4 regions of the Pelosinus sp. UFO1 genome follow, and region 3 is predicted to be linked to each of the others. Evidence: riboswitches for the same ligand, from Rfam matches in the RefSeq annotation. Region 3 holds a riboswitch; each other region holds the start of a gene.

What was found. A riboswitch is a leader RNA that binds a small molecule or an ion and turns the genes downstream of it on or off. The one in region 3 is predicted to bind cyclic di-GMP.
Region 1: linked by a shared signal. The riboswitch ahead of UFO1_RS03975 (methyl-accepting chemotaxis protein) and the one ahead of UFO1_RS19040 (methyl-accepting chemotaxis protein) in region 3 are both predicted to bind cyclic di-GMP.
Region 2: linked by a shared signal. The riboswitch ahead of UFO1_RS05045 (HD-GYP domain-containing protein) and the one ahead of UFO1_RS19040 (methyl-accepting chemotaxis protein) in region 3 are both predicted to bind cyclic di-GMP.
Region 4: linked by a shared signal. The riboswitch ahead of UFO1_RS08940 (porin) and the one ahead of UFO1_RS19040 (methyl-accepting chemotaxis protein) in region 3 are both predicted to bind cyclic di-GMP.

Annotation. Positions count from the first base shown of each region.
Region 1 is NZ_CP008852.1:893,372-900,964, reverse strand. Features, by position in the region: gene UFO1_RS03995 (DHA2 family efflux MFS transporter permease subunit) at 1-975, shown strand, start outside; gene UFO1_RS03990 (YeiH family protein) at 1,196-2,191, shown strand; gene UFO1_RS03985 (rubredoxin-like domain-containing protein) at 2,308-2,643, shown strand; gene UFO1_RS03980 (chemotaxis protein) at 2,753-3,673, opposite strand; gene UFO1_RS03975 (methyl-accepting chemotaxis protein) at 3,712-5,412, opposite strand; cyclic di-GMP riboswitch class I at 5,537-5,623, opposite strand; gene UFO1_RS03970 (GerAB/ArcD/ProY family transporter) at 5,831-6,946, opposite strand; gene UFO1_RS03965 (Ger(x)C family spore germination protein) at 6,961-7,593, opposite strand, start outside.
Region 2 is NZ_CP008852.1:1,131,218-1,138,810, reverse strand. Features, by position in the region: gene UFO1_RS05055 (Nramp family divalent metal transporter) at 142-1,419, shown strand; gene UFO1_RS05050 (metal-dependent transcriptional regulator) at 1,471-1,893, opposite strand; cyclic di-GMP riboswitch class I at 2,115-2,206, shown strand; gene UFO1_RS05045 (HD-GYP domain-containing protein) at 2,335-3,408, shown strand; gene UFO1_RS05040 (2-oxoacid:acceptor oxidoreductase family protein) at 3,484-4,014, opposite strand; gene UFO1_RS05035 (thiamine pyrophosphate-dependent enzyme) at 4,011-4,763, opposite strand; gene vorB (3-methyl-2-oxobutanoate dehydrogenase subunit VorB) at 4,766-5,836, opposite strand; gene UFO1_RS05025 (ferredoxin family protein) at 5,841-6,056, opposite strand; gene UFO1_RS05020 (bifunctional enoyl-CoA hydratase/phosphate acetyltransferase) at 6,165-7,070, opposite strand; gene buk (butyrate kinase) at 7,086-7,593, opposite strand, start outside.
Region 3 is NZ_CP008852.1:4,023,912-4,031,504, reverse strand. Features, by position in the region: gene UFO1_RS19055 (methyl-accepting chemotaxis protein) at 1-220, shown strand, start outside; gene UFO1_RS19050 (cob(I)yrinic acid a,c-diamide adenosyltransferase) at 400-921, shown strand; gene UFO1_RS19045 (YibE/F family protein) at 1,111-2,238, shown strand; cyclic di-GMP riboswitch class I at 2,315-2,401, shown strand; gene UFO1_RS19040 (methyl-accepting chemotaxis protein) at 2,474-4,180, shown strand; gene UFO1_RS19035 (diguanylate cyclase) at 4,445-5,458, shown strand; gene UFO1_RS19030 (hybrid sensor histidine kinase/response regulator) at 5,445-7,593, shown strand, end outside.
Region 4 is NZ_CP008852.1:1,935,837-1,943,429, forward strand. Features, by position in the region: gene UFO1_RS08920 (PsbP-related protein) at 1-409, opposite strand, end outside; gene UFO1_RS08925 (hypothetical protein) at 680-1,306, shown strand; gene UFO1_RS08930 (YdiU family protein) at 2,316-3,785, shown strand; gene UFO1_RS24875 (hypothetical protein) at 3,951-4,160, opposite strand; cyclic di-GMP riboswitch class I at 4,902-4,988, shown strand; gene UFO1_RS08940 (porin) at 5,167-6,660, shown strand; gene UFO1_RS08945 (nucleotide sugar dehydrogenase) at 6,689-7,593, shown strand, end outside.

The sequences.
Region 1 (7,593 bases), 2.0 Mb from region 3:
AAGGTGGACTCTATCGATTATATTGGCCTTAGCCTCATCGCCCTCGGCCTTGGAGCACTGCAAATCGTTCTTGATAAAGGGCAGCAAGAAGATTGGTTTGACAGTCCCTTTATCATGATCTTTGCCTTTATTGCCGCCGCTGGTCTCATTTTGGCAGTTTTCTGGCTATTACGGCAAAAAAATCCGGTAGTCCAGCTGAAGCTTTTTGCTATTCCTAGTTTCAGTTTACCCTGCATTATGATTTTCTTTGTCGGTTTTGCCCTTTACTCAAGTGCCATGCTGTTACCGATGCTGGTACAAACAAATTTTGGCTATGATTCTACCTTATCCGGACTTGTACTTTCGCCAGGAGGAATTGCTACCCTCGTTATGATGCCTGTCGTTGGCAGACTCGTCAATGTATTTCAGTCAAAATACCTTATCTCTTTTGGTATGCTGATCACCGCTGTTGGTATGTGGGCAACTGGATTTGTGACGCCTCAAACGGGTTACAGCACCTTCGTCTTAGTACGTGCTCTTCAGACAGTTGGTATCCCATTCCTGTTCATACCTGCCAGTACACTTGCTTTCTCAAAAATTTCTCCCGAAAATAGCAGCAATGCATCAGCAATTGTTTCCCTAATGCGTAATTTAGGAGGCAGTATTGGTATCGCATTGGTCACTAACAAACTCTTGCATAGTCAGCAGATGGAACAATCTTATCTGGTACAGCATCTAACGGCTGCTGACCCAGGCTTTCACAGTTCAATAGCAAGCTACACCCAATCAATTATGAATCTTGGTGTACCATACTCCCAAGCGTCATCAACAGCTATGGGGAAAATTTATCAAGAGCTTATCCATCAAGCAAGTATTCTTGCCTATCGAGATGCTTACAACTACGTCGCCATCATATTAGTGGTTTTAGCCATTGTTGCTCTGCTAATGCCGGGTAACACCATAAAGAAAAAAGGTGCTCCCATTGCAACACACTAGTAGAATACCGTTTAAGCCAGATTGCCTTCCAAGTCAATAAAAAATACTACTCCAGTATCTGGAGTAGTATTTTTTATTGACTTTTATAGGTCAGTACTACTTGAATCTTCTCTTCCTATATTTTATCTATAGGTAATAGCCTATCTTTTTTATCATATTATAGTATTTTACGTATCAGATTTCAAATGGTATCATCACAGTAGGCAAAGGAGGAATTTATATGACACAAAATACCGAATTAATGAAGCTTTTACCTGGAATTTTTATTGTTATTGCGATAGCCGTCCCATCTTGGTTTTTAGGGTCCTTTGTGCCATTAATAGGAGGTCCCGTGTTCGGAATACTCTTAGGCATGATAATAGCCTGCTGGAAAAGGCCTGCTATTTATGAGGATGGTATTACATTTGCATCAAAAAAAATATTGCAAGCTTCCATCATACTACTTGGTTTTGAAATGAACTTATTTAATGTTTTTAAAGTAGGTAGCCAATCTTTATATATCATGATTTTCACATTAAGTGCTGCATTCCTATCGGCCTGGCTTGTAGGTAAGTATTTAAAATTACCAGGAAATACGAGTATTCTTATTGGCGTAGGAACAGCAATTTGCGGTGGGTCCGCAATAGCGGCTACCGCACCCGTAATATCTGCCAATGATAAAGACGTCGCCTATTCTATATCAACAATATTTTTATTTAATATAGCCGCCGTGTTTATCTTCCCCTTCATGGGGCACGTACTTGGTATGAATGATATGGGTTTTGGAATGTGGGCAGGAACGGCGATCAATGATACCTCTTCGGTAGTGGCCGCCGGTTATTCCTACAGTCATGAAGCAGGTAATTTTGCTACCATTGTTAAATTAACCCGCGCCTTAATGATTGTGCCAGTCACATTAACTCTTGCTCTTATTATTGCAAGGAAAAAAACTAGTACGGGCAATTTTGGTATTGCAAAAATATTTCCTTGGTTTATTTTAGGATTTTTAGCAGCCTCCATCATAAACACAACTGGATTTATCCCTCCAGTTGTCTGTGAGTTCCTTTCCCATACTGGAAAGTTTTTTATCGTTATAGCTATGGCCGCCATAGGTCTAAAAACACATCTCAAACATATATTTAATAATGGTATTAGGCCAATACTACTCGGACTATTCTGTTGGTTAGCAGTAGCCCTTGTATCACTTGCAGTACAGCATTATTTACAAATATGGTGACTACAATAGTCCGCTTCCTTCTATCTGAATCCTTCTTTGTATAAGAAGGATTTTAATTTCTTTTAGCGAATAGTGTCACTAACTAGAATAATATGTAAAAAGGAGATTGTTAAACAATGAAAAACCTTTTTAAATGCAGCGTTTGCAGTTTTATTCATGAAGGGGATAATGCAATTGACAAATGTCCCAAATGTGGTCAGCCACAAGAAAAGTTTATTGAATTAACCGCGGAAGATACCGCTAAGATTTACAAGTCAGAAAGAACGAATGACATCCATATGGAAATTATTGCTTTAACGGACCAAATTGTAAAACTAGCAAAAGAGGGCATTGAGATTAATCTTGATCCTCCCTGTACATCTGGTTTTACACAAGCAAAACATGAAGCCTACGTTATTAAACAGCGCTCAAAAGCAGAAATAGAAAACCATATCACAAAGGGCAAGTGGTAATCCATCCTTTATGGTAACGACATATAAGTAAGAAAAGGATGTTAGGGAGTCTTTACTCCCTAACATCCTTTTTTCTTAGAACGTTTTAACTATCTTCTTTACAATATATTTATAGGCTCATTGTATCTAATAAATTAATTAATTTATTAATTTCTGGTTTGGAAGCTTGACCATTAGCTCCAATCGTTTCGCCTTTGAGACGCATTTCCTCATTAATTAAAGAAGAGAAAATTAATACAGGCAATTTTTCCAGTTTTTTGTTTTCTCTAACCTTCTTTAATAAATGATGCCCATCCATTTGCGGCATTTCTATATCGGTAATCAGTATATGTACATTTTCTTCGATGGGCAATCCTCCATCTGCTAATGCCGCTAATGCATCCCAAGCATCTTTACCATTATGATAGGTTGTTATATTGATATACCCAGCTTTGTGAAGTGACTCTATCAAAAGTTCTCTCAACATTTTGGAGTCTTCAGCAATCATGATTTTCTTCGTCTTCCTGACTGCCTGCAATTCAACACTCCCTTGAGAAACATCTACCATTTTAGCATTAATTTGAGGATTAATTTCAGCAATAATTCTTTCAAAATCCAATAGAATAATCATCTTTTCCTCTAGCTTGATAATACCAACAGCCATATCAGAATCAGCAGCAGTATCAGGGACTGGTTCCATCGCAGACCATGATACCCTATGTATCCGCGAAACTTGATTTACTAAAAAACCTACAAAAAAAGTGTTTAACTCACTTATAATAATATTTTTGCTAGCTGCTTCTTGGTCTTTAACTCCTAAGCATGTCAGCAAATTAACTAGTGGCATCACCCGTCCACGCAAGGTAAAAATTCCATCCACATTAGGATGTGAATTTGGCATTGGCGTAACAGGAACCGGAGTAATCACTTCTCTTACTTTCGCAACATTAATTCCATAATGCACTTTGCCAACTATAAACTCAATAATTTCAAACTCATTTGTACCCGTCTCTAATAAGATCCCCTTTTTATCATTTGCAATTTCACTCATAAAATGCCTCCACCGAATTTTAATAATAACGGTTTCACTTATACTTTAAACTTTTGAACTACTGCATTCAGTTCCGTTGCCAGCTTAGCAAGTGAATCAGCGTTATCACCAATTTCATGCATACTGGCAGATTGCTCTTCTGTGGAAGCTGCAACGGTCTGAATACCTTCCGAGGTAGTATCTGCTACAAGCCGTATGGTTTCTACGCTAGTTACCATAGACTGTGTCCCCAAAGCAGTTTCACCAATTGCAGAAGCAATTTGCTCAATACCATCTTTTACAGTAATTAGCCTTTTCGCAATGAGTTGAAAGCCTTTTTGTGTATCGAGAGCTGAGGTTTTACATTTCACAACCTCTCCGTTCGCTCGTTCCACTGCATTTACTGACACTGCAATCTCACTTCCCATATTGGAAATGATCTCTGTGATTTCTTTTGTAGATTTTTCGCTTTGTTCAGCTAGCTTACGAACTTCTTCTGCTACGACAGCAAATCCTCGACCTGCTTCCCCTGCTCTGGCAGCTTCAATTGCTGCATTTAGGGCTAGAAGATTTGTTTGTCCAGCAAGATTGGTGATTACATCTACAATTCCTTTAATTTCCTGCGATCCTTGCGCCAATTTTTCTGTTACTATTGTAATCTCAGCCATAGAAGAGGCAACATTTTCATTTTGTTCTACAACGGCTTGTAACATGGACATACCACGATCTACTTCCGCAACAGCATTTTGTGTATTGGCATTTACCTCTGTTGCATTAGCGTTAATTTCTTCTGCACCAGCTGAAATTTTTTCAACTGCTCCTGAGATATTGATAATACTATCCGAATTTTTAGAAGCACCCGCAGCAATCTCTCCCGTACTATTAGCCACAATATCTACGGTTTCTAGGTGTCCTTCGACTGATGCACTCAACTCTTCACTGGATGCGGCCAATGTTCGAGAACTGGTGTGAAGCAATGCAACAATTTCTTTTAGGGAATTACGCATAGAATTAAGGATGTTCCCCATATCCCCAATTTCATCATTTCGACGAATTTCAATATCCTTTTCTGTAAGGTCTAGTTGCCCAATCATAGTCATTGATTTCGTTAAATATCTAAAACGCATTGCCAAATTGCGACTATACCAAATTACCACAATACAGGCCATTATAAAAATTAAGGTACTCAGTAAAATAATATTTCTACTGCTATTTTGGGCATGTGTAATCATAAGATTACTTTTATCTGTCATAGATTTTTGTTGTATCTCAGCCAGTTTTGTAAATTGATCTTCAATATCCTTTGTATGTTTGCGCCCCTCTGTAGTCAGTTGATTCAGTGTTGGATCATTGGTTTTCTTGGCAATTATCATTTTTTCAACAAGGCCTAAATATTCATTTAGTAACTTTTCAAGTTTAGCACCTTCTACAGTTGAATCTTGATTCGCGGAACTAGAATTAAATTCTTTCACTGTTTTAATCGCTTTTTTCATATCTTCCTGATATCCTTGCTCATAAGCTGCTCCATCAGGATACAGCAAGAATCCACGGAAATTAAGAAGGGCTCTAACATAATCTGTATGAGCTTCCTTAATAGACATTGTCCTAACTGCAGTATATGATACCAGCTTATTTGACTCGTCGCCTAGTGAAAGATAATTATAAATTGTATAACCAAGGGCTGATAATAATAGCATTGCAGCGATAGCAAACATACTTGTTAACTGTAAAATAATAGGCAATCTTTTTTTACTATTCATAAATAGAACACACTCCTGTTATTGTAAGTTTTTTGATTTCAACTATTGCTAAGAACAATCTTCTAAATCGATTACCTTCTTTCTTAAAATATTAAAAACTGCCATGGCAACATTGACGTTAGTCAATGGCAACCTGGCAGCCTTAAATCCTAAGATTCTTAGACCCATAGCTTTGCGTCCTTACCTTTCGATAAGTTTGCCGAAATCTAACACATTCAATTTACAAAATAGAGCTCTATGAATCCTATAATAAAACATTTGGAACATTCATGCCTCCGCCAAAAGGTATAGAATTAAAATTTTTGTGGAAATTCGTCAAAAATTAGTATAGCCTACTGCTAATTTATAAATTAGTAGTAGGCTATAAAATTTTATGTTCACAATTTCATAAATTTTATTTAATTAACATATACTGGGCTCACCCTTTATTTTGACAGTCATAGGGACTTTTTTTCTTACCTCTTTTTATATAATGTATCATTAGTGCAGTCAATGGCACTATAATTTGTAATGGTATATGAATATATAATGGTGTCCACTTCAGACCTATCACAATGTGCTCTGGATAGTTTTTAGCGATGAATATTGAAAATATTACAATTACTAAACCGAAGGGTATAGCCAAATACTTGGGATCCTTTAATTTGATAAGCTGGGATGTACCAAGCATGGCCGCGTAGGTAATAATACTTACCTTGAAGAAACCTCCTATTATCATGATAACGATAACAAATACATCTAATCTTTCCAAGAATCCTAGTTTTATAAGACGCATGGTTGAAAAAAGGGGAAAGAGGGAAGCAGATGCACCTGCTACTCCTAATGAAACTATGAACATAATCGTATTTAGGGAAAGGATTATTCCAACAAACAGGACAGCAAGCAGCGATACTTTTCTTACATTGGCTGCTTCATTGACAGATGAGTAGATCATAGTGAAGAAGATAGTCTCACCATAAGGGAAGGTAATGAGCAGCCATCCATGTTTTATGACAGATGATATGCCATTTTCAAGGACTGGTTTTAGGTTTTGCATTTTCACCACATCTGGTGTTGCATACAACAATATGAATACTAGGATAACGAAAAACATCAATATTGGTAGTGTTAATTGTGCAGCTCGTGAAATATTTTCGATCCCCGCGAACGCTCCATAAGCAAATATCACCATAATTGTGATGGAAACGATAAGTGAAGGTAATTCAGGCAATGAGACAATCAGTATAAGTTCTGAAAAATCTCTCACTATTCTCGCTGATAAATAAGTAAAATATAGAATGTATACAACACTCAGTATATATCCTATAAATTTGCCGAAAATTTTAGGCAAATATGTAACTATAGTATCATTCGGATATTTGTAATATAGATTTGTATACAGAAGTGATTCTATAATGCCTACCGGTATATAAATGAGTAATGCCAACCATGCATCCTGTTTTGCTTCAGGAGTTAAAAAAAAGAGTATAGCGCTGCCAAATAACAATAACACCATGATAGCAAACAATTGGTACGCCGATATTTTTGTTTCCACAATATAGCCTCCGATTAATATAGAGGTTTAGATATTACACCTATTCTTTGTATACTAGAATGTACTTCTACCTCTACCTCAAGGTCAGGAAAAATCTCACTCCAACTTTCTTCTATATTTTTCCACTCATCAGGATAGTCCCTGTGTATTGTTTCGCCAAAATCAAATATATCTGCCTTGAATGTCTTTTGCGCTGCATATAACGCTTTCTCAACTTCTTTCTTTATGACCTCATTCTCTAATTGCTCAAACTCTGTTAATATTTCAGGATTTTTCATAGCATCTAGATCTCCCACCATTCCCCTTATATTTCCTTTCTTATTTATGGTTATATGTATGATGGGTTTATTATCTTTTACGATAGACTTTATCTCACTACTTGCAGAAATAATTTCTATTGTTATGCTACCTTTATTAGGTGACGGCATTACAATATTTCCTGCTTTAACTTTATCCCGTATCCACTGGACACCCCGCACTTCCTCTTCCCCCATCATATATCCAATGAGCTTATCCTTTTTAAATACAGCAATTCCTATCATTTTGAATACTCTACCCACTTGTTCATCTCCATGCAGGCTAATGACCCCTGCCATTGGTGCTGCCGTCTTGCTGGCTAGGGAATTAGCAAATTCCATAGTAGTAGT
Region 2 (7,593 bases), 2.2 Mb from region 3:
TTGTCTCTTCCTTGGTAACAAAATTATTATCATTACATATTATATAGTAATTAAAGCGTTTTAAAAGTTAGCCATGGCTAACCATACTATTGTGTTTTGTAGTAGTAATTACACATAGCACTTACGTAAGGAGTGGGAATATTGAAGGAAGATCAATTTATCACCAGCCTACCGATTAATTTGCCGTTAATACCTGGGGAAGAAATTAAAACCAAGGCCAAAGGGCTATTAAAATACCTCGGACCTGCTTTTATTGTCAGCGTAGCGTATATGGATCCTGGAAATTTCGGTACTAACATTAGTGGTGGTTCCCAATTTGGTTATAACTTACTATGGGTCATTCTTTGGAGTAATTTGATGGCTATCTTTGTCCAAATTCTCTCTGCAAAAGTTGGCATTGCTACTGGAGTTAGTTTACCAGTACACTGCGGCAATGTCTTTTCACGAGGCGTGAATTGGTTCTTATGGACTATAGCAACCCTGGCGGCTATGGCTACCGATCTTGCAGAGTTTTTGGGAGGCGTCCTTGGTTTTTACTTACTATTTAATATCCCCTTAGTTTGGTCAGCAATACTTACAGGATTTATCACTTACTTCATCTGCCACATGCAAAAATATGGGCAGCAAATTGTGGAACGAATCATTACGACAATGGTAGCCGTTATAAGCATATCTTATATATGGGAAATGTTCATGTCTAGTCCAGAATGGGGGCAAGTTGCTTATCATGTGGCTGTTCCTATGCTCACCTCTGACAGCTTACTGGTAGCTGTCGGCATGCTAGGAGCTACGGTTATGCCTCACGTTATTTATCTACACTCTCATTTGGTGCAAAATCGTCGTACAAATGACGAAAGCGACTGTGTTCATCACTTAAAGATGGCCAAAATAGATGTATTTGTTGCTATGAATATGGCCTTTATTGTGAATGCCGCTATGGTTATTGTATCAGCAGCTATATTTAAAGGCAATGGTCTTACTGTTGACAGTATTGAAGCAGCTTATATGACCTTGCAGCCTCTCATGGGCAATATGGCAGCTGGAGCCTTTGGCCTCGCTCTCTTAGCCTCGGGATTATCTTCTTCTACCGTTGGCACTATGGCTGGAGAAGTTATCTTAAATGGCTTCGTGGGCTTTGATATCCCGATTAGCATCAGGCGTCTCATTACCATGTTACCTGGTATGGCTATTATCTTAGCAGGCATCAATCCGATGAGTGCCCTTGTAACAAGCCAAGTAGTATTAAGTTTTGCCTTACCGGGTGCTATTATTCCCCTTTTGCTGATTAGTAACAAAAAAGAAATCATGGGACGTTTTAAGAATGGTACCATGACTAACATATTGGGTTGGATTATCATTTGCATGATACTTACCTTGAATGCGGTCTTACTGTACCTAATCTTTTCAGGGCAAGCATAGTATTTCTTATATTTTATGTACTGAAGGCCAATGGTACGCTTTGGTTAACCTTTATTCTACAGCTTGGTTTTTAGCCACATATTCTAAAAATAGCTGATAATATTCGGGATGATTTTTCATAAACTTCACTACTAATTGGATGGAATGAATCGTACCTTGGGATAGATAATGCTCCATAGCTTCTGCCTCAGCATCACTATCACAATCAGCACAAATCAGCGTCAAAAATTCTTGTAATAGTCTATTCCGCTCAACCAAAAAACTTCCCATTTTTTTACCAGCTTCTGTCAAACTAATTACACCATATGGTTGATAATGAATATATTGATCTGCTTTTAACTTCCCTAAGGCTTTACTAACAGAAGGCAAAGATACCCCTAATTTTTGGCTTATATCAGTCACACGAACAATCTCACTCGTTAGAGACAACCGATACAATTCTTCTAAATAATCTTCCAAACTGGGTGATAGCATTTCTAGCCGCCTCCCACGATATTAGCGCCCACTCTTATTCTACTACTATGATTTTTCACTAAAAAATATTCCACCGCTAAAAAAGATTCGAAAAATAGGTCTGGATATTCCATCTGCTAACAATTTCTGATATACTCTTCAGTATATGACATAATCTGCTATAATTATATGCTATTATTTTAAAACTGACACCATTCACGTATGGTAGTTTTATTTAGAAAAACTTTTATTAGCAAACATACTGAAAAGTATGGACGCAAAGCTATAGGGTCTACGGATTTTTTTAGAGATCTATGATCGCCACGCTGCATGATTATGATAAGCTTAACTGGCTCATTATGCAGTTAAGCTTTTTTATATGCTTACTTTGCTAATAACCTTGTCGATTAGAAACACGGGCATAATTTATGCTGATTTTTATACAACAAAGGAGCTTTTATCTTGAGACAAATCAGTTTAAACGATGTTATCCCAGGTATGACATTAGCGCGACATCTTTTAAATAAAAAGGGACAGGTATTATTGGCTTCAGGAGTGACTTTAACTGAAGAATATCTCGATAAACTACGAGCTTTGGATGTAAATGCCCTGTTTATTCGAGACAATCGATATGCCGATATAAAAATTCCAGAATATCTTTCCCTTGAAACACAACAACGTGCTTTAGCAATATTAAGTACTACTATGGAGAAAGTGAATCGGGGCGAAAATTTTGCCATGGATCCAATCTGTAGCCTTGCCTCTGATATTGTAGAAGAATTAATCCTCCAACCATCCGTAGCGATTCAATTAACGGGTATTGCAACCCATGATGATTATACCTTGGCACACTCTCTAAATTGCGCCATATACACAGCATTACTGGCCCGTTTTTGCAATTTTTCCATTTTACAAATCAAAGAAATTACCTGCGGTGCATTGCTTCATGATCTGGGAAAAATAGAAGTAGATAAAGAAATTATTAATAAACCTGACCGTTTGACTGAACAGGAATTTGGAATTATTAAGCAACATCCAGAGTCTGGTTTTCATTTATTAGTAAACAAGCGGTGGGAAATTTCAAGTCTTGTTGCTCATATGGCTTGGCAACATCATGAAAAGGTTGATGGTACAGGTTATCCCCGCGGACTACAAGGGGAAGAAATCCTTAATTATGCGCGTTTGCTAACAATAACAGATGTTTACGAAGCCATCACTGGACATCGCCCTTATCGAAAGGCTATGGAACCAGACGAAGCATATAACATTATCGCTTCTGGCCTCGGAACTAGTTTTGATGAAACTTACGGGCGAGTTTTCTTATCAAAGATAGCTACCTATATGCCCGGTATGGAAGTCTTACTGAATACGGGAGATTTGGCTGTTGTTGTTTCCATCCCTGGATCTTCCCCACAACGACCTGTCATCCGCCTTATCTCTTATCCAGATGGCTCACCTTACATGCCGACTAGGGATCTTCGATTAGCAGATAATCCTCAAATTTTGATTTCCAAGATTCAAAATCGTAAAGAGTAAGAACAATGCTCTATCGTTTCTGATCTGCGAAAAGGCCTACTCTTTGGTAACCAAAGAGTAGGCCTTTTTTACTATTTACCGATCTAACCCTTTTTTTATTGCCTCCATATTAACGGCAAAGAGTTCTGGTTTTTTCTTACCCACTACTTCATGCATCGCTTTCTCTATGGCATTAAGATTGAGTAACTTCAAGCTTGGAATAAGCGCCCCCAGACATACCATATTAGCTAAGGCTGGTTTTCCTAATTCGTTGGCAATCTCTGTTGCTGGCAGGGAAATAAGTTTAATATCATGGCGAGCAGCAGTACTTTCTACAATCGAAGAATTAACGACAAGCGCACCACCCGGTTTAATCCGTGATAGAAATTTATCATAGGAAGGTTGATTGAGAACGATCGCCACATCTGCTTTTTCAATTACTGGTGAGTGAATTTCTTCGTCGGAAATAATCACAGAACAGTTGGCAGTCCCGCCCCGCATTTCAGGGCCGTAAGAAGGAATCCAACAAACTTGTAACTCTTTTTCCATGGCTGCGTATGCTAGTACTTTACCAATAAACATGACACCTTGACCACCAAATCCTGATAATATAATGGTATCAATCATAATCCTTTTACCTCCTCAGGAACCTTAAGTTCTCCCATTTGATAAAGAGGTAACATTTTTTCCTGTAACCATTTTAAACTGTCCACAGGAGATAAGCCCCAGTTTGTTGGACAGGTTGATAAAATACTAACCAAGGAAAATCCTAGTCCTAATTGTTGAACTTGAAAAGCCCTTTTTATGGCTTTTTTGGCAGCAAAAATGTTTTTAGGAGAATCAACAGATACGGCTGCTACATAGACTGCCCCTTCTAAGGTAGCTACGGTTTTAGGCAAATCTATCGGTGATCCAGATAAAGCGCAATCTCGCCCATAAGGGCTGGTAGTCGTAACTTGACCTGGAAGAGTAGTTGGCGCCATTTGTCCACCTGTCATACCAAATACTGCATTATTTACCATAATAGATGTAATCTTTTCACCCCGGGCTGCAACATGTATAGCATGAGCAGTACCAATAGCAGCAATATCTCCATCCCCTTGGTAAGTAAATACCATTTTATCCGGTAGAGAACGTTTTATCCCAGTAGCCACAGCTTGAGCCCTTCCATGGGCTGCTCCCACAAAGTCACAGCTAAAGAAGTCTAAGGAAAAACCGGCGCACCCTACAGGAGCTACACCAATTGTGTCTTCAATAATACCTAGTTCCTCCATTACTTCCCCAATGATACGATGAATAATTCCATGGGTACACCCTGGGCAGTAATGAAAGGGAATTCCGGTTAAGCCTGTTGTTCTTTTAAATATAACTTCCATTCTTATGCCTCCCTTACCAGCGACAAATCAAAAACTTTCCCGATAAACTCTAGTATTTCATTTTCAGAAGGCATCATTCCCCCTTGCCGATTGCACAAATAAACAGGCACACGGCATTCGATTGCCAACTTTACGTCTTCAATCATTTGTCCTGCATTAAGCTCTACTGTGACGATTCCCTTAATTTTTTCTTTATAGGGCGCAAATCCCTTTTCTGGAAAGGGCCATAAAGTGATTGGACGGATAAGTCCTAGCTTAATTCCCGCCTTACGAGCATTTAGTACTACACTTTTACCAATGCGACCGCAAGTTCCATATCCTACAATGAGATATTCTGCATCTTCGGTATAAAATTCTTCCCAACGCTGCTCTGTCTCTTTGATCTTCTCATATTTATCCTGCCATTTTAGGCAATTTGCTTCCCCAATTTCATTCGTTAAGGAATAACTCACTATCTTACGCTTTTGCCGTCCTCGGCAGCCGTCTACAACCCAGTCTTTTGGGGGAAGTTCTACCTGTGGCCGTTCTTTTATTTCTACAGGTTCCATCATTTGGCCCAAAAATCCATCTGCCATAATCAGTACAGGATTCCGGTATTTATCCGCTAAGTCAAAAGCTTCCATAGTAAAATCGTATAACTCTTGACTTTTAGATGGTGCCAAAACAATCAACCGATAATCCCCATGGCCGCCTCCCTTGGTACACTGGAAATAATCCGATTGTGCAGGGCCCAGTCCGCCTAACCCAGGACCAGCTCGATTGACATTCACCACAACCACTGGCAGCTCAGCTGCCGCCAAGTAAGACATCCCCTCTTGCTTTAAGCTAAAGCCAGGGCTTGAGGTAGCCGTCATTACGCGAGTACCTGTTGTTGCTGCACCATAACACATATTAATCGAAGCAACTTCATCTTCCCCTTGAAGCACGGTACCTCCGGCCTTGGGTAAATGCTTAGACAAATATTCAACCACTTCTGTAGAAGGGGTTATTGGATAACCAAAAAACAATTTACAGCCAGCTTGAATGGCCGCCTCTGCAATGGCTTCATTGCCTTTTATTAATATCTTTTTCATAAGGTCAGCTCCTTTTCTTCCGAGAAACTTCCAATGCTACATCAGGACACATCGCTCCGCACATAGCGCACCCTATACATTTTGATTCATCTTTTACCACAACTGCATAATATCCCTTTTGATTGGTCGTATCACCAATGGCTAGTACCTGTTTGGGGCAGATATCTACGCACAAGCCGCAACTCTTACAGTACTCCCGTAATACAACAACTTTTGACATCAAATCAACTCCTTTCAAATTCCATACAGCTGCATTAACGAAATGTAGCTATGTACTCTTTGGCTAAGATATACACTTGTCATCTTTATTACACATCTATTCTTGTATTTATGAAATATTACTATTTACTAAACATGCTAGGGCAATAGAATTCATTTTCCCTTCCGGTGTTTCAGACCGTGAAGTCATAACAATCGGATGGGTTGCCCCTAATACAATCCCTGCCATTTTGCTATTCGCAAAATAAATCAGAGATTTCCCCAGAGCATTCCCCGTTTCGATATTCGGTACTAAAATTAAATCCACATTTCCTGACACTTTGCTGGTAATACCTTTATGTTTTGCCGCATCTTGACTTACTGCTACATCAAGAGCAATCGGACCTTCGATAATCCCTAAAGGGAACTGGCCAGCTGCACTCATTTGGGTTAGGGTTTGTGCATCCACCGTGGCAGGCATTTTTCCATTTACCACTTCATTGGCAGTTAATACTGCTACATGAGGTTCTTTAATGCCCATCGCCTGCAAAGCCAACATAGAGTTAAGGAGGATTTCTTTTTTTTCTTCTACGGTAGGAGCAATATTCATCCCACCATCCGTAATAAACAAAAGTTTCTTTTGACCTGGAATTTCAAATGCTCCGAGGTGGCTAAGTAGTCTACCTGTTCGCAAACCTTCTTCTTTATGAAGCACAGCTCGCAAGAAATCACTACTATTAATTAAACCTTTCATCAATACCTGGGCTTGACCGCGTTTCACTATGGAAACTGCCTTTTGTGCAGCTTTCGTTATATCTGCTTCATGAATGATTTTGGTTTCATTAGATAGCCCAACTTCTGCAAGCATAGGGGTAATTAAAGCAGCATCGCCTACTAAGATAGCCTGAGCAATACCAACTTCTTGCACCATTTTAATCGCAGACAATACCTCTTTATCCTGGGCCACGGCTACGCTAATCATTACCTGACCGCGATTTTTAATTTCCGCTACTATTTCGTCATAAGAGCAGTACAAATAATCACCTCCTACCTAACAATAATTCTGTGCCGGTTCCTGGCCTCTTAGTACTCTAAGGGCACCAAAAGCTAATGCTTCTAGTTCTTCTTCCCCTGGTACAACGGTCACAGGAGCAATAAACATAACTCTATTCTTTATTTCATCAGTAATACGTTCTGAATGAGCAATACCCCCTGTTAAAATGATATGTTCTACATTGCCTGCTAGCACTGTAGCCATAGCACCAATTTCTTTGGCTACTTGATAACAAAAGGCATCTAATACTAGCTTAGCTTCTACATTACCTCCATCTGCCATCGCAAATGCTTCTCGAATATCCGTTGTACCAAGATAGGCATAGATTCCGCCTTTATTGCTTAATTTTTCTCGCAGCTCCGCCGAGGTATACTTATCTGACAAAGCCAACTTTAAAAATTGACCTACCGGCAGTCCACCACAACGATCTGGAGAAAAAGGCCCTTCTTCTTTTGCATTATTTACATCAATCATTCTACCCTTTTTATGCGGTGTTACAGAAACA
Region 3 (7,593 bases):
CTCCAATGCCGCTGATCAAATTTCAATTGGGAGCCAAGATATTGTTGGCGCAGTCCGTGGGATTGACGAAGTTACCAAAGGGAATGCTCTCCAGACTCAAACTGTTTCCGCTGCAACTGAGCAGCAAACTGCATCTATGCAGGAAATTGCGGCAACTAGCCGCAGCCTTTCTCATATGGCAGAAGAATTACAGGATGCTGTCCGTAAATTTAGAGTATAAAGAAATATTGTTACGTTTTTTGGTAATCAAGTAAAATTCAAAGACTAAGATGTAGGTGGCGTTTTTCACTCCACTTACATCTTAGTCTTTCTGTATTTGCAGGGAATATATAGCTAGGAGTCGAAGTGATTAAGAAACAGAACTATGGGTGTAATGTGAAAAAGATAGGAGGCTTACATATGATTTATACACGTACAGGTGATAAGGGGATGACTAGTCTGTTAGATGGTAGTCGTGTGCGGAAGAACAGTATACGCGTAGATAGTTACGGAACCATTGACGAGTTAAATTCATTATTAGGCTTTGGGAAGCATTTTATTATGAATCCAGCTATCGTAGAAAAAATCCATATTGTGCAGTTAGAGCTTTTTGCCGTCGCTGCTGAGTTGGCAGATCCTAAAGGGGAAATGTACCCTGCAAAAATTGGCGAGGCTGAAATTTTGCGTTTTGAAACTTGGATTGATGAATATGTCAAGCTTATGAATCCCGCTCCTAAATTTATAGTGCCAGGCAGCAGCCAGGCTTCTGGGATTCTACATGTAGCCCGTACTGTTTGCCGACGTGCTGAAAGGCTTATGACGTCACTAGAAGAGATAGAACCAGTGAGTTCGTCTTTAATGAAATATGTAAATCGCTTGTCTGATGTATTATACACCTTTGCCCGCTTTTTGGAAGAACAGCAAGAATTGGTTAATTCATAACTAGGATTTTACGGAGTACAATAGACTGTAGCCTCACAAAATGGCATAATAGAAGCATAATTTGTCTTCCGGGGCAAGCTATGCTTTTATTTACGAGATTTGAAAGTACAATAACTTCTGAATCAAGTTTTATTTCTCTGTACAGATAGGTCTAGTACATTTTATTTTTTTATAGCAAGGAGTTTTATCATGAAAATACAACGAATTTTTTTACTCTATATTTTAATGAATGTTATTGCTTTCTTACATTTGGATGTAGCGCCCGCCTTTGCGGCAGCTAACAATCCGCAACCAATTGATTATATAAATGGCGTAGTGTTGTCGGTACAATCCCTTGAAATTTCATCGAATAAGAATATGGGGGTTACTGGGAAAAATTTAATAACGATTCAGCTTACATCAGGGGCAGAAGCTGGTAAAGAGGTGCAGAGTATTAACTATACTACCAACCAGCCATTATTTGACATCAGCCCTAGTCCTGGGGATAAGATCATTTTGGCTGTAAACGAGACACAAAGTGTAAAACAATACCATGTCGCGGATTATAATCGCCTTTTTCCTATGTATATACTAGTAGGTGTCTTTATTTTATCCTTGTTGTTGCTTGGGAAAAAGATTGGTGTTAAGACCTTGTTTGTTATTTGTTTTTCTGTAATTTTGATTCTTAAGGGTATGATTCCCCTTATTTTGAGTTATCATTGGAACTTTATTTTGGCTACCATGCTTGTTTGTGCAGTGATTGCTACCGTAACGCAAATTACAATTAGTGGTTGGAATGCAAAGACCTGGGGAGCAATTATTGGTACTGTAGGTGGTGTTGTTATAGCAGGGATTTTAGCAGCAATATCCATTTCGTGGATGCATTTAACAGGCTTAGATAGTGAAGAAGCTATGATGCTCAAAGTTACTACGTTATCCTTCATGAACTTTCAAGAAGTTCTATTTGCAGGAATTATTTTAGGATCACTAGGCGCTGTGATGGATGTAACGATATCGATTGCCTCTACCCAATTTGAAATTAAAAAATCTTGTCCTCATTATGGATTTACAGAAGTATTTAAATCTGGCATAAACGTTGGACGAGATGTTATGGGAACTATGGCAAATACCTTAATTTTAGCTTATACGGGGAGTTCCTTACCTTTGATTTTTCTGATTACATCACAAGAAAATGTGTCCTTAGTACGCATTATGAATTTAAATATTGTGGCGACAGAAATAACGAGAGCTCTTACTGGAAGCATTGGATTAATCTGCTCCATACCGCTAACAGCTGCCATTACAGCCCTCCTCTTGAGCCGAATCAATAAGCAGTAATATATTATGAAGTCTTAATAGTTCATTTTGTTGACATTATATGTAATATAATGTAGAATAAAGTAAAAATACGAAACCAAATATTGGGCAAACTTATCGAAAGGTAAGGACGCAAAGCTATGGGTCTAAGGAATTTTTATTCTATGACCGCCAAGCTGCCGATTCAATTTAGATTTGTAATTAGCAGCAGGACATAGTGAACTGGTGCTAATTTTTTTATTTTAGGAGGATTATTTTGCAGCTTAGAATTAAGGGGAAAATTCTTACCATTATTTTAGTAGTTTCATTGGCCATGCTCACAGTAGGTTCGATAGGGTATTATTATACAAATGCAATGAGCAATGAAATGAAAATTATGTACAATGAAAATCTTTTATCCATTAAACGATTAAATGAGACTCGGCATAATTTTAGGGCAGTTCACGGAATGATTCTGGAACTTATTTTTGGTAATGTAGATAAGGCAACCGAAGATAAGTTAACAAATGAAATAAAATCATTGGCATTGGAAACGGATAAAACCTTAAAAGCCTATGAGAGTCAAAAACTAACACCATATGAGCAAGAAAAATTACTTAAGCTAAAAGAAGCAATTGGTCAGTATCGGACAGAGCGACAAAAGGCAATTGATTTAGCAAAACAAGGGAAAAAGCAAGAAGCTTATACATATTTTACCCAGCAGGCTGCAGGTAAACTTGAAGCGGTAAATATAACTCTCCAAGAACTAGCAAATTATATGGCGGAAAAAAGTGATAAGGCCAATCGAGAAGGAGAAGAACATGCTAGTTTTGCCGGTAAAGTGATTTTCTCATTAACGGGGCTTTTTGCTTTACTAAGTATGTTTCTTGGGTGGAAACTATCTACTATGATTGTCAGCAGATTAGGAACTGTAGGTGCCTTTTTAGCTGAAATAGCAAATGGGAATTTAGGTCTAGAAAACGTAAAAATCGCCGAGAGGGATGAAATCGGTGAAATAGGCCAGGGTTTAAACAAGATGGCTGATAGTCTAAAAGGAGTTGTCCGCCAGGTAATTGAATCAGCTGAACAGGTGGCGGCGTCTTCAGAAGAACTGACAGCAAGTGCAGAACAATCAGCGCAGGCTACCAATCAGGTAGCAGCTACCATTAGTGAAGTAGCCCAGGGGGCTGAAAACCAGGCTAGTGCAGTAACGACAACTACTTCCGTAGTTGAACAGTTATCTACGGGTATTGAGCAAGTTTCCCTAAATGCAACAAAAATGAGTGAGGTATCCGATAAAACGTTCCAAGCAGCCCAAGATGGTGGTAAAGCAGTAAAAGCTGCAATGAATCAGATGGATATTGTGGAACAGACAGTGACCAAATCAGCGAATGTTGTTGCAAAACTAGGGGAAAGATCGAAAGAAATGGGACAAATTGTTGAGACGATTTCTGGAATTGCGGCACAAACGAATCTACTTGCTTTGAATGCAGCTATTGAGGCTGCCCGTGCAGGAGAGCATGGTAGAGGATTTGCTGTAGTTGCGGAAGAGGTACGAAAGTTAGCAGAACAATCTCAAGAGTCAGCAAAGGAAATTGCAAATTTAATTGCAGAAGCTGGTATGGATACAGATCAAGCTGTTAACGCTATGAAAGAAGGAAGTCGTGAGGTCAATGTGGGAGCTGAGGTAGTAAACACTGCTGGGAAAGCTTTCAAAGAAATTTCTACTTTTATTGATCAATTGACAGGTCAAATCAAAGAAACTTCTGCTTCTATTGGGCAAATGGCTTCGGGTAGCCAGAAGATCGTAGCATCTGTACATGATATTGACCAAATTAGTAAAGATACGGCCAGTAGAACTCAAACTGTATCTGCAGCTACTGAGGAGCAATCAGCATCCATGGAAGAGATTGCTGCATCTAGCCAGGCATTAGCTAAGATGGCAGAAGAACTTCAAGGCGTTGTAAGAAGGTTTAGGATATAGAAGAGTAATACTAAAGGCCCTCCGTTAAGGAGGGCCTTTAGTGTTAAGTTTGCGCTGCACTAGCTTTTAGGTCTCATTACTATAGCAGATGCATAGGTTCCTGAATCTGTCAATGAATCCATACCTAAAAGGGAAGGTTATTTCATGAAAAGTAGCGAAGTAAGAAAAAATGGTTAAATTGTCAAAGTGAAAGTAAATTTTTCTCATTAAAACTCATAACAGTTCAATTGAACATAATTTTTAATAGAAATAAGGTGAGATCAAATGAAAGTATTAATCATTGATGATGAAAAAAGTATTCGCACTATACTCTCAGAAATGGTACAACATTGGGGTTACGAGGTTGTTCTTGCAGCTGATGGTGAAAGTGCTTGGAAAATTTTTCAGGTTATTAATGAACCAATTATTGTGCTGCTCGATTGGGTTATGCCAGGGATAGATGGAGTTGAATTATGTAGACGGTTAAAACAGAGTGAGAAGACAGCACATACTTACGTTATCATATTAACTGCCAAGAAAAGTGATGTCGAAGATGTGGTAATTGGCTTTGATGCTGGGTCTGATGATTTCGTGACGAAGCCGATTGATCCAAGAGAATTAAGTTGTCGCCTGTCCGTTGGCCGGCGTATTTTAACATATCAGCATGATTTAGAACAACGTAATGCTACTTTACAAGAAACGACTCGGGTGATGGAAAATGTAATGCGAGAGCTGCAAGTTGTAAATGGTAAGCTAAAAGAACTTTCCTTAGAGGATGAACTTACAGGAATTCCTAACAGGAGAAGTTTGGAGAATTATTTAGCTAGAGAATGGTGGCATGCATTGCGGGAAAAAGAAGCGTTGACCTTCATTATGGTAGATGTGGATTTTTTTAAGTTTTACAATGATACCTATGGACATCCTGCGGGAGATGAATGCTTGAAAAAAGTTGCTGCTATCTTAGCTGAAAATGTGAAACGCAGCAGTGACATAACTACCCGTTATGGCGGTGAGGAGTTCGCCATTGTTCTGCATGATACTGACTCAGCAGGGGGACAAAAGGTAGCGGAAAAACTTCGACTTGCTGTAGAATCACTTGTAATACCCAATAAAGCATCTAAAGTCAGCCCTTATGTTACCATAAGCCTGGGTATTGCAACAATAATACCGGATATCAATTTATCCTATGAGACTTTAAAAAAAGAAGCCGATGATGCCTTGTATCAAGCAAAACGTGAAGGTAGAAACAGATGGTTTGCGATTGATGTAGGGAGAGGTGCATGTAGTGTTAAAGGATGAAAAGCTTATTCAAGAATTTGTCATTGAGGCCATAAGCCATGTGGAGAAGATAGAATCGGGATTGCTTGCTATTGAAAAGGGGCAACTGGATGAGCAGATCATTCATTCCATTTTTCGTTCTGCTCATAATATTAAAGGGACAGCTGGATTTTTTGGTTTCCACAAAATTGTTGAATTGTCTCATGCTATTGAAAGTTTGCTAGGAAAAGTGCGCAGTAGAGAGATAGCCATTACTTTACCTATCATTGATGCATTGTTAGCAGCGAATGATGAACTTAAGGTATTGTTGGATCATATTACAACTAGCGAACAACAAGATATCACTATCTATGTAAAAGAATTAAAACAAGCCTTTCCCAGCGAAAGTTTTGGAATGAATGGAAAGGGTACGACGAGTTCTTTGACTAGCGAAATGCAAGAGACAATCTCGCAGACGAATAAACCTTATAATGATGTCAAAGTGGTGCTAGAAGATTTAAGCAGAAAAGGTCATAGAGTATATAAGTATCAGTATGACATCCATTCCATAGAGCCTAATGAGGCGGGACGGCTGTGCGGGAATACAGCTAAAAGTATCCAATCAATAGGTGTTTTGTTAGCCCATTATATTACTCAGGCTCAAGAAGGTACTAGATCTGCTTCTCAGCAAGAAGCAATCTTTTTATTTAGTACAGTACTGGAAAAAGAACTTGCGGTTATGGCCCTTGGTGCAAGCCAGGAAGATATTGTGGAATTTGACGTTTCCAGTCAGAAAAATGAGATTTTTCAAGTTATAGACGCCCCAAATAAAACTGGTTCTAGCGGATATAATCTTCTAGAAGCGGAGCGAAGTGAATTTGATTCAGGGGAAGAAAAAAGAAGCAGTCAAGATCTTGATACGGAACGTATTAAAGTAGATGTAACGTTACTTAATAATTTAGTTAATTTAGCGAGTGAGATGGTTTTGGCACGCAATCAATTACTGCGGGCATTAGAAAAAGAGATAGATAGTATTCCAGGAATTCGGCCTATCTTGCAAAAAATTGACCATACCACTACAGAAATACAAGAGAAAATTATGCGTACACGTATGCAACCAGTATCCATATTATTTCAACCGATACCTCGCTTGGTAAGGGAGTTATCGAAAAAGCTGGGAAAAAATTTAACTCTACGTATGGAAGGTAAGGAAGTAGAAATGGATAAATCAATTTTGGAAGGATTGGTTGATCCATTTACTCATTTAATACGCAATGCCTTAGATCACGGCATCGAAGATGCTGCTTTAAGAAAATCATTGGGCAAAGATCCTACTGCGACTCTAGAAATACAAGCTCGTCATGAAGGTGGGCGTGTCATTATCGACATTAGAGATGATGGGGCAGGTATTAATGTAGAGAAGATTAGACAGCAGGCGTTAAAGCAGGGATTAATTCATCAGGAACAAGGTAAATTTATGAGTGAGAGTAAGGTGCTCGATTATATTTTTTCACCAGGATTATCCACTGTTTCTAAGGTAAGTGATATTTCTGGACGGGGTGTTGGGCTCGATGTAGTACGATCGAATATTGAAAAATTCGGCGGTACGGTAGAGGTGTATACGATTAAGGGGCAAGGCACGACATTTCGCTTACTGTTACCTTTAACACTGGCCATAATACCTTCACTAATTGTAGGCGTAGAAAATCATTTTTTTGCTCTGCCGCAAACTCATTTGCAGGAGATTGTAAGAGTTGTAGAAGACAAAGATATAGGTAAAATACAATCCATTCAAGGACAGCAAGTTTTGTGGCTGCGAGGGAAATTAGTCCCGATTATTCACTTAGCGGAAGTAATTGGATTGAATTTGTCAGAAAAACACAATAAACGCATAACACGGATTTTAATCATAAAAGTGAAGGAAAATATTTTTGGCCTTATTGTAGATACAATTCATGGACGAGAAGAAATTTTGGTTAAACCAATGCCAACTCACTTAAGAGATAGAAAGGTTTATTCTGGAGTCACAATCTTAGGTGATGGCAGTATTGCTATGGTTCTGGATGCCACTGGCATTGCTGAAACTGCTCTAATGTTTACCGAAGAGGAAGCTACTAATTCGCAAATCGAATTGGCAGCCGTAGAATCGAAAAGAGAACATTTACAAAAATTATTGC
Region 4 (7,593 bases), 2.1 Mb from region 3:
CTACCCTAACAATAACCCCTTTTTTGTAGAAAAGGTAGCTAACTTTATATACCGATTTATTGTTATCAACAGTTATAAAACGTATGGCATTGCGGTTGTCAATCATTATATTGTGCTTATCTTCTAACTTACCTGCGTTTTCAATAAGAAAGTCTGCAAATCTGTCTATCTCTTCCTCGCTAGGTTCTATTTCAGTATATCCAAGAGAAATATAAACTTTAATCGTGGAACTACTGGGTGAAGTTGCCGCGAATAAAGTTCCATGAAAGTTGCTGATTTGCCAGTCGTTGGGCAATGTGATGCGAAATGTATTGTGGAATCGATCCTCATACACACTTCCTTCGGACGCAAAGGTGCAATTTGTCATAAATACAGTAAACAATACAACAAATAATAATATACGTTTCAAATGAAGACCTCCTATTTTTCAGCATGATTCTGAAGATTTTATTAAAGTAAATACGTTTCCCTTTAGTTAATGGGCTTCCCATATTCCACCAATATATCGGTAAATGCTTACTATTTCTTAAGTTTGAGTAAGAGTGAGTAACGTGATACTTATAGCTAATCTGATTTTTTCTAAAATTTTTTTAAATAGAATGCCATCATTGCAGGAGAAAGATGTATTTTATGGTAATTATGCCATTATAAGTAATAATCGTTTAGGAGTGTGATTGTTTTGAAATTAAAAGTATCTATGATTGTATTTTTTCTTCTACTTAGCATATCAATACCAGTACTTGCGTCATCTAAAATTGACCAATATATGTCAAATGCTAGATTTTCATCTGTTGTACCTTTAGAAACCGTATTAGATAACGGTGTTAGCATTAAGTTTGTTACATTAATGACTGGATATCTAGTTGAAGATTGGGGTAAGTCATATTATACTTCAAAACAAGGATTACTCGGTGTACCTTACACTGCGACAGTTGAGGGAGTTCGTATATCTATTAATAACCCAACAACTAAAGTAGCTATTATGAAATGGAGCGAATCGAATTTATCAATAGATTCTTTTTCGGGTATTCCCTTTTTGGATGGTATGAAATATCGGGATGCAGGAAACCCAGCATTTACACCAAATACAATTATAATGCCTGGACAGATTGTAGAAAAAAGCCTTTTTATTTCGAATATTACATATGCTGCAAGCATGTCTACAATGAAACATGAATGGCAAGTCATAGGAGTTCCAATACGCAGGGACGGAACAACAAAAGCAACAGTAACTTTCAATTTAATTCTAGGTAATGATCAACCACAATACCATAGCATATCAACACCTCCAATAATTATTCAATAATCAAATATGCAAAAGTCCTTACAAGTGTAGAAAGCATATTAACATGATAGAAACCGCTTACAAATGTAGGCGGTTTTATTGTTGCTATTTGTATTAATTTGAATAAAGGAAATAATTACATTTTATCCAATATATGTAAAATATAAAATGGATGAAATGGATGTGGATGAATGACTTCTCCAGTAACTCGAATAACGCCTATTTATAAGACCGAATTGAGAAAGCAACCCTATCAAAATATCTATTTACCAAATAGGAAACCGAAGGAAATTTCTAAAGAAGTATTAAATAAAGAAATATGTAAGGAATTAGGTTCTAAAATTTCAGTGAGAATTTAAGATTTAAATCTGTTAGCGTCCTCTGGACGCTTTTTTTTGTGCAAAAAATTAAAACCACGCTTTGGTAAAGCGTGGTTGCAAGAGGTTGGGGAATTAGTGGATTAGCCTAGAAAAATTAGCAACTAGAGAAAGAGTCTTCACCGCCACAACATAAGAATAAGAGGATAATAATAATAATAATAATACAGCCGGAACCGCCAAAGCCGTTGCGACCGCCTCCAAAACCTAAACCCATAAGTATTCCTCCTTTATCTTTACTCATATATTGTATGTAGTTAAATGCAGGAGGTGAATACAATGTACCTTAATAATTAATTTAATATAGTTTTTAGTAAGCCACTGGATGAAAGAATTAACGGTGGCTATTTCTATTTTAAATTCCAAGAGATTTAATCGTAACTTGCGAGGTACAGAGTGGCACTAGAGGATTATCTTAATCGTCTAAAACAAATAATTAGATTATGTGCATATAGGGAAAAAAATCCATAAAAAATAGAATTTGGTGAGGTAGTTTAGTTCCCTAACGTGTGAAAAGAGTATAATAGAATTAGTAGAAGTAGACACTAAAAAGGCTGCCTTTCGTAGGTAAATAAACTAGATAACGAAAAGTCGTAGAATCGTTATGATTTTAGCTAAGATACACAAAGAACAAAGGCGAAGGAGATACGACGATGGAGAGAAAAACAATATCAGATACAGGATGGAACTTAGATAGCAGTTATGCCCGTTTGCCGGATATGTTTTTTACTAGACTAAACCCAACCGCTGTACGCTCACCGCAATTGGTTATTCTCAATTATCCGTTAGCTACGTCACTGGGGTTGAATGCCGAGGCACTGCAAAGTGAAGATGGCATAGCGGTATTTGCTGGCAACCAGATTCCAGAAGGTGCTTCGCCTCTGGCTCAAGCTTACGCGGGGCATCAATTCGGAAATTTTGCTTTGTTAGGGGATGGGCGGGCTCTGCTGCTTGGCGAGCAGATTAATCCTCTAGGTCAGCGGGTTGATATTCAGCTCAAGGGTTCAGGAAGAACGCCATATTCCCGCCGGGGCGACGGTCGAGCGGCACTTGGGCCAATGCTGCGCGAATACATCATCAGCGAAGCAATGCATGGTCTTGGTATTCCTACCACTCGCAGCCTAGCGGTGGTGACAACAGGTGAGACCTTAATCCGCGAAACCTACCAGCCTGGTGCAATTCTGACCCGTGTGGCTGCTAGTCATCTGCGCGTCGGCACCTTTCAGTATGCTTCAAACTGGGGCACTATTGAGGAACTCCGGATCCTAGCTGATTATACATTGCAACGACATTTTCCAAACGTTGACATTGCTCCGAACCGCTATTTTTCTTTGCTTCAAGAAGTGATCAAACGGCAGGCCGTATTGATTGCCAAATGGCAACTGGTTGGCTTTATTCACGGGGTGATGAATACCGACAACATGACCCTTAGTGGCGAAACTATAGATTATGGTCCTTGTGCCTTCATGGATATCTATGACCCAGCAACGGTATTCAGTTCTATTGATTTACAAGGTCGCTATGCTTATGGCAATCAGCCGCATATTGCTGGATGGAATCTCGCGCGATTTGCTGAAACCCTATTGCCATTGTTGCATGACAATCAGGAGCAGGCTGTCAAGCTAGCCCAGGATGCAATTTCAGATTTTACTGAGTTGTATCAATCTAATTGGCTTGCGGGAATGAGAGCAAAACTGGGAATATTTAATGAAGAAGAACAGGATAAAAATCTTATTGAAGACCTTCTCGGTATGATGAAGAAGTATCGTGCGGACTATACCAACACCTTCCGCGCATTAACTTTTGATATGCGGCCCAATATGGAACTGTTTGGCACCACAGAATTTGCTCAATGGCATGAGTTGTGGCAGGCGAGGCTAGGCAGGCAGCAGGAAGCGGAAGCCTCTTCGCATCAGTTGATGCAAAATAGCAATCCTACGATAATCCCACGTAATCACCGGGTAGAAGCCGCACTAGAAGCCGCGGTGCAAGGAGAATACAGTGTAATGGAGCGGCTTCTTGATGTTCTTTCATGTCCTTACGCACACTCCCCCGAACAGGCTGATTACTCTACACTGCCAGCGCTATCAACCCGTCCTTACCGAACTTTTTGCGGTACCTGACATAGAAGCAAAGGGAGGATGTAGAGAGTACCATATAGGAATTCAAAAAAGCCACTACTGGTCATTTGACTGGTAGTGGTCTTTTTACCTTGCAAAGCGGCACTGCTTTTAAAACGTCTCCAGAGGCCGCTATAAAACATATTATAGTAGTTACCGTTTTTTACTTTAGGTATTTGGGTGATTGGGCTGATCTATACTAGCAATATAGGCAGCATTTTTTATATCCTGTTGTTTGTCTTTGGTTGATCGTTGTTGTTGCGAGTTACTGGCTTGTTGCGAGTTACTGGCTTGTTGCGAGTTACTAGCTTGTTGCGAGTTACTGGCTTGTTGCGAGTTACTGGCTTGTTGCGAGTTACTAGCTTGTTGTTGTGTCATATGATCACCTCCTGACCATATTATTTACGCATAGTGATCGAGCTATGCAATTGGTATTGGATATACGTCGTACCTATTGGTAGCACGGTGTTTTTTATTTTGAAGATTGTGTTATAAAAAATGATAAATAAAGTATGTATATAGTAAGGCTTTTCAAAAACATATATAGTTATGGGAGGGGGAGAAATGTGGTTCGATGGGCCTGATGTGTTTGAAGTAGGGGTTATTTTAACTCTGGTAGCTGCTTTGTGTATTTTTTGGCTAACTCATTCGGATCGTGCTTAAAGAAATTATTATCTTTTTTTGACCAAAAATTTTAAAATGCCGTTCTCATCTCAGACACTACAAGGGTTAACGAGCCATGTAGTGTTTTTAGTTTACTGCTTAAAATATCTTGATTAATCAAATATTACTAACTCATAGGCGATTATAATTAGTACAATCCAAGGGAAATAATGTGAAGCATTGGATAATAAAGTACACGTAGTTGTTAAATCCATTATAAAAGTCTCCTCTAAAAATAAAATAGATTCTAAATATACCAGTAATTAGGTTAAATGTAAAGTATTTACATTTAACCTTTTGAAATGCTTCTAGAGGAATTTTATTGAAATCGATAATGGAATGTTTTGAAAAATAGAAAGATGAATTATGATAATAGATGTTATGTATCTTAAATATTTAACAATATACCATAATTATGCAGGAATTTAACAATATTGAGCGAAAATTAACTAAAAAGTATATAATTGGCAAACCTTCTGAAAAGAAGGGACGCAAAGCTATGGGTCTAAGGACGATTAAGTCTATGATTGCCAGGTTGCATTTCTTGAAATGCAACCTGGCATTTTTTTGTGCAAAAATTGATGTTTGTTGCCAATTTTCCATCGAGAGGAATTAACCTGTATAAGTGTTGCAGCAAGCTTTCAGGTGAATGAAACGTATGTAATGGGACAACCAGACGCGACTATGAAAATACATCTTATCAGGGCGGTGAGTTTTTTAAGTGAAAAAGGTTTTTATATTACTGTTTTCGGTTGCAACGATAGTCGTTATACCAATAAATGAGCCCGGGGGAAACGTGGTATATGCTTCAAATGAAATGAAAATCGAGGGTGACAATAAACTTGTAATTCCAGGAAATACAGAAAAATTCAAAGCTGAATTTGCCTATGAAATGGCACAAATTACAGGGAAAATATTATCTACCCCAACCACAAATGTCGAGAACTTTAAAGTTGAATTTGCGTATTCAACTGCTAAGGTAACAGCAAAAATAATGCCGATTTTACCTAACAACCAAAGAAATGAATTCGCATATAAAATGGCACAAATCACAACAAAAATAATTGGTGACCAAAACCTAGATATTGAAAAAGCCAAAGCTGATTTTGCGTATGAAATTGCGCAAATGACAACGAGAATTATAACGAATCCAGACAAACTCACTACTGATAAAAACACAATGCTTACACTAAATAATGACTATGTTGATCCGAAAACAATGCTTAGGAATAATGCTGATATTGAGCCAAAAACAGTGGTTCAGTTAAATAATACAGTAACTAAGGAAAAAACAAAAAGTAGTAATACAAATTATATCTCACCGGAAACGTATACAGGCCTTGTAGATGAATTGAGTCATATAGGTGACCGGAGCAATCAGTTGGATAACAAAGTAAAGATTGATGGAGAAATTCGTTATCATTACGCATTGAATAGTGGTCCTGGGCAATTAGATCGGGATTCATCTGGAATTCGTGCCCGTATTGGTTTTAATAGTGCAGTGAATCAGGATTGGCGTGCTTATGGTATGCTAGAAGGTCAAAAGAATGTAGTAAATTATAATAATGACTTCAAGCTTTCACATCTATATGTGGCGGGAAAAAGCGGTGAATCGATAGTGACAGCAGGTTCGTTCGGTTACCTTATGGCGGACGGTAATATTTATGATAGCGATTTTAAAGGCGTCAAAGTTGAGTTTGGAGATCCGATAAAATACACGGTAAGTTATGGCGAAACCGATTACACGAAAAAAACATTGATAGCAACCGCGCGGTATAACGATTTTGATTACAATCTTGAAGTCGGTGCTCATCACTACCAAAAGGATGACGGAGATCACAGTCAAAACACAATCTGGACTCTTGGTGGGAATTATAATTTCAGTAATTTTGGTGTAGGGGCCATGGCTTTGGGATCTACTTTGACAGATAGCAAAGGTTATGTGCTTAGTGCTAACTATGGAGAATTAAAAACATGGAGGCCGGGTACCTATGGAGTATTTGCCAAATATTATAATCAACCCCAGGGCACGTATATTGCTCATGGAATGAATGGCACAGGTAGCTCTATGAAAGGATTTAAAGGCTATGGCTTAGGAATGAACTATACTTTGACAGAAAATGTTGTTACAGGTATCGAATATTATGGACTAAAAGACAAAATCAGCGGAGATAAAGGCGACACATGGTGGAGCCACTTAACTCATTATTTCTAAATTAATAGGTAGGTGAAATGAGATAGGGATGGAAATATTTGAAAGAATACGAACGAAAAAAGATTTTTTAGCAGTTGTAGGCCTTGGTTATGTGGGATTACCTGTTGCTGTTGCGTTTGCTGAGAAAGTCAAAACGCTGGGATTTGATACGAATCAAGAAAAAATTAATATTTACAAAAAGGGAATTGACCCTACTAAGGAAATTGGTGATGAGAAAATTCAAAGTACGGCATTGGATTTTACCACGGACCCAGCTAGGTTAAAAGAAGCCAAATTCATCATTGTTGCTGTTCCAACGCCTGTCAATGGAGATAAAACGCCAGATTTGGCACCGATTGTTAATGCCAGTAAAATAGTAGGGCAAAATTTATCAAAAGACAGTATTGTTGTTTTTGAATCTACAGTATATCCGGGCGTTACAGAAGACGTTTGTGTACCTATTTTAGAGAAAGAATCAAATCTGGTATGCGGAAAAGATTTCAAAATCGGTTATTCTCCAGAAAGAATTAATCCTGGAGATCGAGTACATAAACTTGAAAATATTCAGAAGATCGTATCTGGTATGGATGAAGAAACCGTGGAAAACATTGCGGCTGCCTACGAGTTGATTATTCAGGCAGGTGTTTATAAAGCACCTAGCATTAAAGTTGCGGAAGCAACAAAATTAGTTGAAAATGCCCAAAGAGATATTAATATTGCTTTTATGAATGAATTGGCAATGGCATTTAATCGAATGGGCATTAATACCAAAGAGGTCATCGATGCTATGAATACCAAATGGAATGCTTTAGGTTTTTATCCAGGATTGGTAGGCGGACATTGTATCGGTGTCGATCCGTATTATTTTATCTATCAAGCAGAGGTGCTAGGTTATCATTCCCAGATTATTGCGGCCGGTAGAAAGGTTAATGACAATATGGGGATTTTTGTTAC